DNA from 3 places in the Pseudomonas macauensis genome. Region 3 is predicted to be linked to each of the others. Evidence: predicted binding sites of a transcription regulator. Region 3 holds the regulator's gene; each other region holds the start of a gene.
What was found. Region 3 encodes sigma-54, which starts transcription at its own class of promoters, with help from an activator protein. Its sites were predicted from a motif close to ANTGGCATNNANNTTGCTNT; they were not measured.
Positions count from the first base shown of each region.

Region 1: SD196_RS10555 (circularly permuted type 2 ATP-grasp protein) is a predicted target of sigma-54. The motif match lies at 1,602-1,621, and genes of this name have one in related genera.
Region 2: SD196_RS04710 (pilin) is a predicted target of sigma-54. The motif match lies at 1,603-1,622, and genes of this name have one in related genera.

Region 1 is NZ_CP138377.1:2,215,089-2,218,365, forward strand. Features, by position in the region: gene ydcS (putative ABC transporter substrate-binding protein YdcS) at 142-1,314, opposite strand; gene SD196_RS10555 (circularly permuted type 2 ATP-grasp protein) at 1,663-3,072, shown strand.
Region 2 is NZ_CP138377.1:993,562-996,838, reverse strand. Features, by position in the region: gene SD196_RS04715 (tetratricopeptide repeat protein) at 1-1,053, opposite strand, end outside; gene SD196_RS04710 (pilin) at 1,124-1,555, opposite strand; gene pilB (type IV-A pilus assembly ATPase PilB) at 1,785-3,277, shown strand, end outside.
Region 3 is NZ_CP138377.1:1,110,306-1,113,582, reverse strand. Features, by position in the region: gene lptA (lipopolysaccharide transport periplasmic protein LptA) at 1-366, shown strand, start outside; gene lptB (LPS export ABC transporter ATP-binding protein) at 366-1,091, shown strand; gene SD196_RS05180 (RNA polymerase factor sigma-54) at 1,333-2,832, shown strand; gene hpf (ribosome hibernation-promoting factor, HPF/YfiA family) at 2,911-3,219, shown strand; gene ptsN (PTS IIA-like nitrogen regulatory protein PtsN) at 3,229-3,277, shown strand, end outside.

The DNA.
Region 1 (3,277 bases), 1.1 Mb from region 3:
GGGCGTTTGCCAGCGTGCGGAGGAGATGACGGCTCTTGTAGGATCGAGGGGGACGCCTAGTCCTTGCTCGCGAACCAACTCCCACTACGGGGCTGTTCGCGAGCAAGCTCGCTCCTACAGGTCAGGCGTAAAGCTGTATCGCTATCTCCCACCCATGATCGCGATGTAGTCCTGCGTCCAGCGGCTGTACGGCACGCACTGCCCCTGGGCGCATTTGGCCTGCGGGGTCTTCCAGAAGGCGATGCGGTCGAATTGGTCGTAGCCATTGGTGGCGCAGCCCTGCGGGCCGAGCAACTGGCTGCCGGTGCAGCCGGTGGGGGAGGCGGGTACCGAGCCGAACCAGGCGGCCACGTCGCCCTGCACCTTGGGCTCCAGCGACCAGTTCAGCCACTTGTAGGCGCAGGTCGGGTGCTTGGCGTCGACGTGCATCATGGTGGTGTCGGCCCAGCCGGTCACCCCTTCGACCGGGATGGTCGATTCGATCGGCTGCTTCTCGCCCACCAGCGCGTTGACCTGGTACGGCCAGGAGCCGGAGGCGGCGACGCCCTCGTTCTTGAAGTCGCTCATCTGCACCGTCGCGTCATGCCAGTAGCGGTGGATCAGCTTCTGCTGGTCGCGCAGCAGCTTGAGGGTGGCGGCGTACTGTTCCTCGTTGAGTTCGTAGGGGTCCTGGATGCCGAGGGCAGGGTTGGTGGTCTTCAGGTACAGGGCGGCGTCGGCGATGTAGATCGGTCCGTCGTAGGCCTGCACGCGGCCCTTGTTGCTCTTGCCGTCGGGCAGCTTCTGCTCGCTGAACACCACGCTCCAGCTCAGCGGCGCCTTGGGGAAGACCTTGGTGTTGTACATCAGCACGTTCGGGCCCCACTGGTAGGGCGTGCCGTAGTGCGTGCCGTCCACCGTGTGCCACGGCGCGTTCTGCAGGCGCGGATCGACGTTTTTCCAGTTGGGGACCAGGGCGATGTTGATCGGCTGCACGCGCTTGCCATAAACCAGGCGCAGCGAGGCATCGCCCGAGGCGGTGACCAGGTCGTAGCCGCCCTTGGCCATCAGGCTGACCATCTCGTCGGAGGTGGCGGCGGTCTTCACGTTGACCTTGCAGCCGGTGTCCTTCTCGAACTGCGTCACCCAGTCGTAGTTCTTGTCGCTCTCGCCGCGCTCGATGTAGCCGGGCCAGGCGATGATGTCGAGGGCGCCTTCGGGCTGGCCCAGTTGCTTGAGCGCCTCGGCGGCCTGGAGGGAGGCGCTGCTGAGCAGGCTGATGCCGGCGAAGGCAAGCGCCGCGACTTTCCCTGAAGACAATTGCACTGATGACATGAATCGACTCCTGTTGTTCTTCGTTGTCGGAGCCTCTGCGGCCGAACCGCGCCGTAAGGTCGGCATCTGGTTGATAGCGATGTGCCCTATCGGGAGGGGGCTCTTGCAGCGTAGTTCCGGCCCCAGAGACTGACAAGAAAGCCCCCTGCACCCTGCAAAGCCCCGCCCGTTGGCCTTTGCGGCCCCAAACGGGGCGTGCCGGGACGCACCGGCCGACAAAGCGCACCAAGGGGGTGCGAGGCGTTCGGTTGGTCTTTGCAAACCGTTGAATCAAAAGGAAATCGACCTCTGGCACGGGCCTTGCGATGGTCTTCCCAACCGAGGACAAGCGGCAGCAAGGAGTAGAAGATGGCTCGGGTGTTCTATGACGAAATGCATGACGCCGCTGGCGCCTGCCGACCGCACTACACGGAGTTCGCCCGCTGGCTGGCGGACATGCCCGGAGAACAGCTGCAACAGCGTCGTCGCGAGGCCGACCTGCTGTTCTATCGCGCCGGGATCACCTTCACCCTCTACGGCGACGACCAGGGCACCGAACGCCTGATTCCCTTCGACACCATCCCGCGCAGCATCCCCGCCAGCGAGTGGAAGACCATCGAGTCCGGCTGCATCCAGCGCGTGCAGGCACTCAACCTGTTCCTCGCCGACCTTTACCACGACCAGCGCATCCTCAAGGAAGGCCTGATCCCGCCCGAGCAGGTCCTGGCCAACGACCAGTACCAACTGGCCATGCAGGGCCTGGACGTGCCCGGCAACGTCTACGCACACATCGCCGGTATCGACCTGGTGCGCGATGGCAACGGCGCCTACTACGTCCTCGAAGACAACCTGCGTACCCCCAGCGGCGTCTCCTACATGCTGGAGAACCGCAAGATGATGATGCGCCTGTTCCCCGAGCTGTTCGGCGCCCAGCGCATCGCGCCCATCGACCACTACCCGAACCTGTTGCTCGACACCCTGCGTCAGGCCAGCCAAGTGGAGCAGCCCTGTGTGGTGGTGCTGACGCCCGGCCGCTTCAACAGCGCCTATTTCGAACATGCCTTCCTCGCTCGCGAAATGGGCGTGGAGCTGGTGGAGGGCGCCGACCTGTTCGTCCGCGACGAGCGCGTCTACATGCGTACCACCGCCGGCCCGATGCCGGTGGATGTGATCTACCGCCGGGTCGACGACGACTTCCTCGACCCGCTGGCCTTCAACCCCGACTCCATGCTCGGCGTGCCCGGCCTGCTGGCCGCCTACCGCGCCGGCAACGTGGTGCTGGCCAACGCCATCGGCACCGGCGTGGCCGACGACAAGTCCATCTACCCCTACGTGCCGGAGATGATCCGTTTCTACCTGGACCAGGAACCCATCCTGCACAACGTGCCGACCTGGCAATGCCGCCGCCCGCAGGACCTGTCCCACGTGCTGGCGCACCTGCCCGAACTGGTGGTCAAGGAAGCCCAGGGTTCCGGCGGCTACGGCATGCTGGTCGGCCCGGCGTCGAGCACGGCCGAGATCGAAGCCTTCCGTGCGCGGCTGATGGCGCGTCCGGAGGCCTACATCGCACAGCCAACGCTGAGCCTGTCGACCTGTCCGACCTTCGTCGAGAACGGCATTGCGCCGCGCCACATCGATCTGCGGCCCTTCGTGCTGTCCGCGCCGGACAACGTGCGCCTGGTGCCCGGCGGCCTGACCCGCGTGGCGCTGCGCGAAGGCTCACTGGTGGTCAACTCGTCGCAGGGCGGCGGTACCAAGGACACCTGGGTGGTGGAGTAGGCGGTGCGTCCTCACAGTTAATGACGACCCCGCTGCGCCCCAAAAGACGCAAGGCGCAGATGAGAAGGAGGTTTCAGTGAATACCGATGAAACAGGAGTTTTGCCAGCTTGCGCCTTTTGGGGCACAGCCCTGCGGGTTGGCGCTGTGAGCCTGCCATGCGTCGTTGCGGAACTAGGTGAGGGGCCGGCCATCACCGGCGTCCCG
Region 2 (3,277 bases), 120 kb from region 3:
CAGCTCTAGGCCGATCACGCTCGACTCGACCAGATGCCCCGCCAGGAAGAATAGTACGGCCACCGAAAACAGCGGAAAGCGCCTGCGGACCAGGACTGCGCCGAGCAACAGGGCCAATAGTCCAAGAAGGGCAGGTAGCGTGGTGATTGGACTGAGCCACCCCGTCGACTTCGGATAGCCGTCCTGAAATAGGCCGCGCCCCTCGATCTGCGGCACGTACAGCGAGGACAGATACTCCCACAGGATGCGCCCTTCACTGAGCAGGCGCTCGGACTGGTTGAAGGGACGGGTCACCCAGGCTGAGTTTGTCCAGTCGATGTAGTAGATGAGCGCCGCCACCACCGCCAGCGACGGTAACCAGATGAAGAGGAGCGACCATTGCCAGACCGGTCTCGTGCCCTTAACTGGGCGGCAGAACTCGATGACCAGCAGCAACAGCGGCAACAGGACGCCATTTTCCTTGCTGAAGGTCGCGAGCAACGTCCCCAGACCAACGGAAGACGACATGAGGACATAACTGGCGAAGGGGCGCTCGTTAAGCAGCAGGCGCCCCTTCAGGTAACCGATGATACCCAGCAGCGAAAAGAACGCCGCCAACTGGGCCATGCGCTGCACGATATACAGCGTTGTGGAAACGAAATAGGGATGCAGCACCCAGAGCGCGGTGGATAGCAGCGCCATCCAGAGCGCCTTGCGCTCATCGATCGTGTAGAAACGCAGAAGCAGCAGTGTCGCCCAGAACAGTGAAAGGCCGCAGGCGATATGAATCAGCAGATTGGTCGGTTTGAAATAAGCCGCCTGGCTCGGCCAGGTATTGTCGTTGAGCAGAAAACTCAGCAGTGAAACAGGGCGCCCTGCCGGGCCGGAACTTCCATTGAAGACGAAAGCCCTGAGCGTCTCCCAATTGACCACACCACCATAACTACCCAGTTCTTCCAGGTTGGGATAATCATCGAACAGAAATCCCCCATGCAGGCCTGGCATATAGACAAAGCCGGCTAGACACATCAGCAGGGCAAGACAGGCGATCGGAAGGATTGTTGTTCTGGTCATCAGGAAACTACGTTACACCATAGAAAACTGCCCGCAGATGCGGGCAGTTTTTGAAGCGACCAGCCGTAGATTAGCGGCAGTTGGTCGGGTAGAACTTGGCATCGGCAGCAGAAGAGCCGGGCTTGCACTTCCACTCGATCGAACCGGCGTGGGTGATCGGGCTCAGAGTCAGAGTCTTGCTCTCGAGGCCGGCGACTACACCGGTGGACTTCATGGTAGCGGTGATCACACCGCTTGCCGCAGCAACACTGGCCACGTACTTGCCGGTGATGTCGGTACTAGCCGCCAGACCAGCGGACCCGTTGTTCAGGGGGAAGTGACCGTTGTTGGAATAGAACTCGGAAATGGAGGACTTGCCGCCGCTAGCCAGAGTCATGGCTTCGGACATCTGCGAGCGCCCCATGTAGTCCTGGTAGGCCGGCAGCGCGATGGCGGCCAGGATACCGATGATGGCGACCACGATCATCAGTTCGATCAGGGTAAAGCCTTTTTGAGCTTTCATTATTCTCTCCAGAATTGTATTAGAGGTCGGAGGACCTATTTCCTCCTGAAGCAGAAAGCATGCCAATGGCTTTGTAAGCAGTTTCCTTACCCTTCAAGCGCATTTTCGAATTTGATCGCGCGAATTTACGCAAGAAGTGACATTTTTTGACAATAGCGACTGCCGAATTTGGCACCTTGCAGCATCTGCGTTATAAGGCAACGACCTCCTCCCTTTCCGAACGCAGCCCATGAACGATCAAGTCGTCCTGTCCGGTCTTGCCCGACAGTTGGTGCAATCCCAACTTCTCGACGAAAAAAGCGCCCAGCAGGCCCAGCAGCAGGCCCAGCGCAACAAGCTGTCGCTGGTGACCTACCTGGTACAGAACAAGCTGGTAAAAAGCCGCCCGCTGATGGAACTGGCCGCCGAGCAGTTCGGCGTCGCTTTTTGCGACTTGGGCAGCCTGGATAAGGAGAGCCTCCCCAAGGAGCTGGTCAGCGAGAAGCTTGTACGCCAGCACCGCGTCCTGCCCCTATGGCGCCGAGGCAACAAGCTTTTCGTCGGCCTGTCGGACCCAACCAACCACCAGGCGATCACCGACATCCAGTTCAGCACTGGCCTGACTACCGAAGCCATCCTGGTCGAAGATGACAGGCTTGGCGACGCCATCGAGAAGTTCTTCGAGAGCCCGACCGGCGGGCTGGATGATCTAGGCGATGTCGACCTGGAAGGCCTGGATATCGAGAACAGCAACGCCGAACGCAAGGAAGAAGCCATCGGCGGCGACGCCGACGATGCCCCAGTGGTGCGTTTCGTCAACAAGATGTTGCTTGATGCCATCAAGGGCGGCTCGTCCGATCTGCACTTCGAGCCCTATGAAAAGGTCTACCGGGTTCGCTTCCGTACCGACGGTATACTTCAGGAAGTGGCCAAGCCGCCGGTCCAGTTGGTCAGCCGTATCTCTGCGCGACTCAAGGTAATGGCCGGCCTGGACATCTCCGAGCGCCGCAAACCCCAGGACGGCCGCATCAAGATGCGTGTGTCCAAGACCAAGTCCATCGACTTCCGCGTCAACACCCTGCCCACGCTCTGGGGCGAAAAGATCGTGATGCGTATCCTCGACTCGGCCAGCGCGCAGATGGGCATCGACGCCCTGGGCTACGAGGAAGAGCAGAAGCAGCTGTATCTCAATGCGCTGAAACAACCGCAAGGCATGATCCTGGTGACCGGCCCCACCGGTTCGGGCAAGACGGTATCCCTCTATACCGGCCTGAACATCCTCAACACCCCCGACATCAACATCTCCACCGCGGAAGACCCGGTGGAGATCAACCTGGAAGGCGTCAACCAGGTCAACGTCAACCCGAAAACAGGTCTGGACTTCGCCCAGGCCCTGCGCGCCTTCCTGCGCCAGGATCCCGACGTGATCATGGTGGGGGAGATCCGCGACCTGGAAACCGCGGAAATCGCCATCAAGGCCGCGCAGACCGGGCACATGGTGATGTCCACCCTGCACACCAACAGCGCTGCGGAAACCCTGACCCGACTGCTGAACATGGGGGTTGCCTCGTTCAACCTCGCCACCTCGACTAACCTGATCATTGCCCAGCGCCTGGCACGCAAACTCTGCCCGTCCTGCAAGAAAGAACACGACGTACCACGCGAAACCCTGCTCCACGAAGGCTTCCCGGAGGATCGGGTTGGCTCGTTCAAGCTCTATGCACCGGTCGGCTGTGAAAACTG
Region 3 (3,277 bases):
ACCCAGGGCAGCATGAAGCTGACCGGCAACACTGTCACGCTCAAGCAGAACAAGAACGGCGATATCGAGGTCGTGACCTCGGTGGGCAAGCCCGCCTACTTCGAGCAGAAGCCTTCGCCGGAGAAAGAGATCACCAAGGCCTATGGCCTGACGATCCAGTATTTCGTCACCCAGAACCGCGTCGTACTGATCGACCAGGCCAAGGTGATCCAGGAAGGCAACACCTTCGAAGGCGAGAAGATCGTCTATGACACCCAGCGCCAGATCGTCAACGCAGGCCGCGCCACTGGCGCCCAGGTGACCACGCCACGCCCGCGTATCGACATGGTCATCCAGCCCAAGAAAAAGCAGGATCAAGCGCAGTAATGGCTACGCTCACCGCCCAGCACCTCGCCAAGAGCTACAAAAGCCGGCAAGTGGTCCGCGATGTCAGCATGAGCATCGACAGCGGACAGATCGTCGGCCTGCTCGGCCCCAACGGAGCGGGCAAGACCACCTGCTTCTACATGATCGTAGGCCTGGTCCGTGCCGACCAGGGTGTGGTCCGTATCGACAACCAGGACGTGACCCACCTGCCCATGCACGGCCGCGCCCGTGCCGGTATCGGCTACCTGCCGCAGGAAGCCTCGATCTTCCGCAAGCTATCGGTGGCCGACAACATCAGCGCGATCCTCGAAACCCGCAGCGACCTGGATCGCAGCGGCCGCCAGGAAGCCCTGGAGGGCCTGCTCGAGGAATTCCACATCCACCACATCCGCGACAACCTCGGCATGAGCCTGTCCGGTGGCGAGCGGCGTCGCGTGGAAATCGCCCGCGCCCTGGCCAGTTCGCCGAAGTTCATCCTGCTGGATGAACCCTTCGCCGGCGTCGACCCGATCTCCGTCGGCGACATCAAGCAGATCATCCATCACCTCAAGGCCAAGGGTATCGGTGTACTGATCACCGACCACAACGTCCGCGAGACGCTGGATATCTGCGAAACCGCCTACATCGTCAACGACGGTCAACTGATCGCCGAAGGCAGCGCCGAGACCATCCTCGCCAACGATCTGGTGAAGGAAGTCTATCTGGGTCACGAGTTCCGCCTCTGACCCAGCGGCCGCCCTCCAGGCGGCGCCTCGCCTCCCCCGCTAACGGCCCGGACCTGCATCCGGCGCCGCGTGTCGGGCCGCCTCGAAATCGCCCGATAATCAGGTTGTAACGAAAGGTCGACAGACCCTAGGCAAAGCGTCCAGACTCAGGCATATAATTTGCTTCCTCGCGGCGCCCCGGCGTCCGTAGTCGTGGATATGGCGCTTGCTGCGCCAGCGAACAAGGTGCCTAGTTCCAGCCATGAAACCATCGCTCGTCCTCAAGATGGGCCAGCAGCTGACGATGACTCCGCAGCTGCAACAGGCCATCCGACTGCTCCAGCTCTCCACGCTGGACCTGCAGCAGGAAATCCAGGAAGCCCTGGAGTCCAACCCCATGCTGGAGCGCCAGGAAGACGGCGAGGACTACGACAACAGCGACCCCATGGCCGATGGCGCCGAGTCCGCCCCCACCGCCAGCAGCAACACCCAGGACAACTATCAGGAAAGCACCACGCCCACTGCCGACAGCCTCGACGAGGACCAGTGGGCCGAGCGCATTCCCAGCGAGCTGCCGGTCGATACCGCCTGGGAAGACATCTACCAGACCAGCGCCAGCAGCCTGCCCGCCAGCGACGATGAGGAGTGGGACTTCACCGCCCGCACCTCCGCCGGTGAAAGCCTGCAGAGCCACCTGCTCTGGCAGCTCAACCTGGCCCCGATGTCCGACACCGACCGCCTGATCGGCCTGAGCATCATCGACGGCATCAACAACGACGGTTACCTCGAAGAATCCCTCGACGACATCCTCGCCTCCATCGATCCCGAACTGGGCGTGGAGATGGACGAAGTGGAAGTCGTCCTGCGCCGCGTGCAGCAGATGGAGCCCGCCGGCGTTGGCGCGCGCAACCTGCGCGAATGCCTGCTGCTGCAGCTGCGCCAGATGCCGGCCAACACCTACCTGCTGAACGAAGCCCAGAAGCTGGTCTCCGACCACCTCGACCTGCTCGGCAGCCGCGACTACAGCCAGCTGATGCGGCGCATGAAGCTCAAGGAAGACGAGCTGCGCGAAACCATCGAGCTGATCCAGTCGCTGCACCCGCGTCCCGGCTCGCAGATCGAGTCCGGCGAGGCCGAGTACGTGGTGCCGGATGTCATCGTCCGGAAGCATAACGAACGCTGGCTGGTGGAACTGAACCAGGAAGCGGTGCCGCGCCTGCGGGTCAATTCGCAGTACGCAGGCCTGGTGCGCCGCGCCGACTCCAGCGCCGACAACACCTTCATGCGCAACCAGCTGCAGGAAGCGCGCTGGTTCATCAAGAGCCTGCAGAGCCGCAACGAGACGCTGATGAAGGTGGCGACCCAGATCGTCGAGCACCAGCGTGGTTTCCTCGAATACGGCGAGGAAGCGATGAAGCCGCTGGTCCTGCACGACATCGCCGAAGCCGTGGGCATGCACGAGTCGACCATCTCGCGCGTCACCACGCAGAAATTCATGCACACCCCGCGTGGCATCTTCGAGCTGAAGTACTTCTTCTCCAGCCACGTCAGCACCTCCGAGGGCGGCGAATGCTCGTCCACCGCCATCCGCGCGATCATCAAGAAACTGGTCGCGGCGGAAAGTCCGAAAAAGCCATTGAGCGACAGCAAGATCGCTGGTTTACTGGAGGCACAGGGCATTCAAGTGGCACGTCGCACCGTCGCCAAGTACCGGGAGTCCTTAGGGATTGCTCCCTCCAGCGAACGCAAGCGACTGGTATGACGTTGATCCACGCCAAAGTGTTCCGGCGGCAGGCCACCTAACCTGCCACTTACACACGGGCAATAAGGAGAAAGCGGTATGCAAGTCAACATCAGTGGACATCAACTGGATGTGACCGACGCCCTGCGCGACTATGTCGGCGAAAAACTCGGACGACTGGAGCGCCACTTCGACAAGATCACCAATGTTCAGGTCATCATGGAGGTCGAGAAGCTAAAGCAGAAAATCGAAGCCACCCTGCACATCGCAGGTGGCGAAGTAGTGGCCTGTGCCGAACATGAAGACATGTATGCGGCCATCGACCTGCTCACTGACAAGCTCGACCGCCAACTGATCAAGCACAAGGAAAAATACCTCGAACGCCAGCAGGGAGTTGGTGTTCGTTAACCCCTCCCTATGATTCGACTTGAGCAAATCCTGACCCCCGGCCGTTCCCTGGTGAACG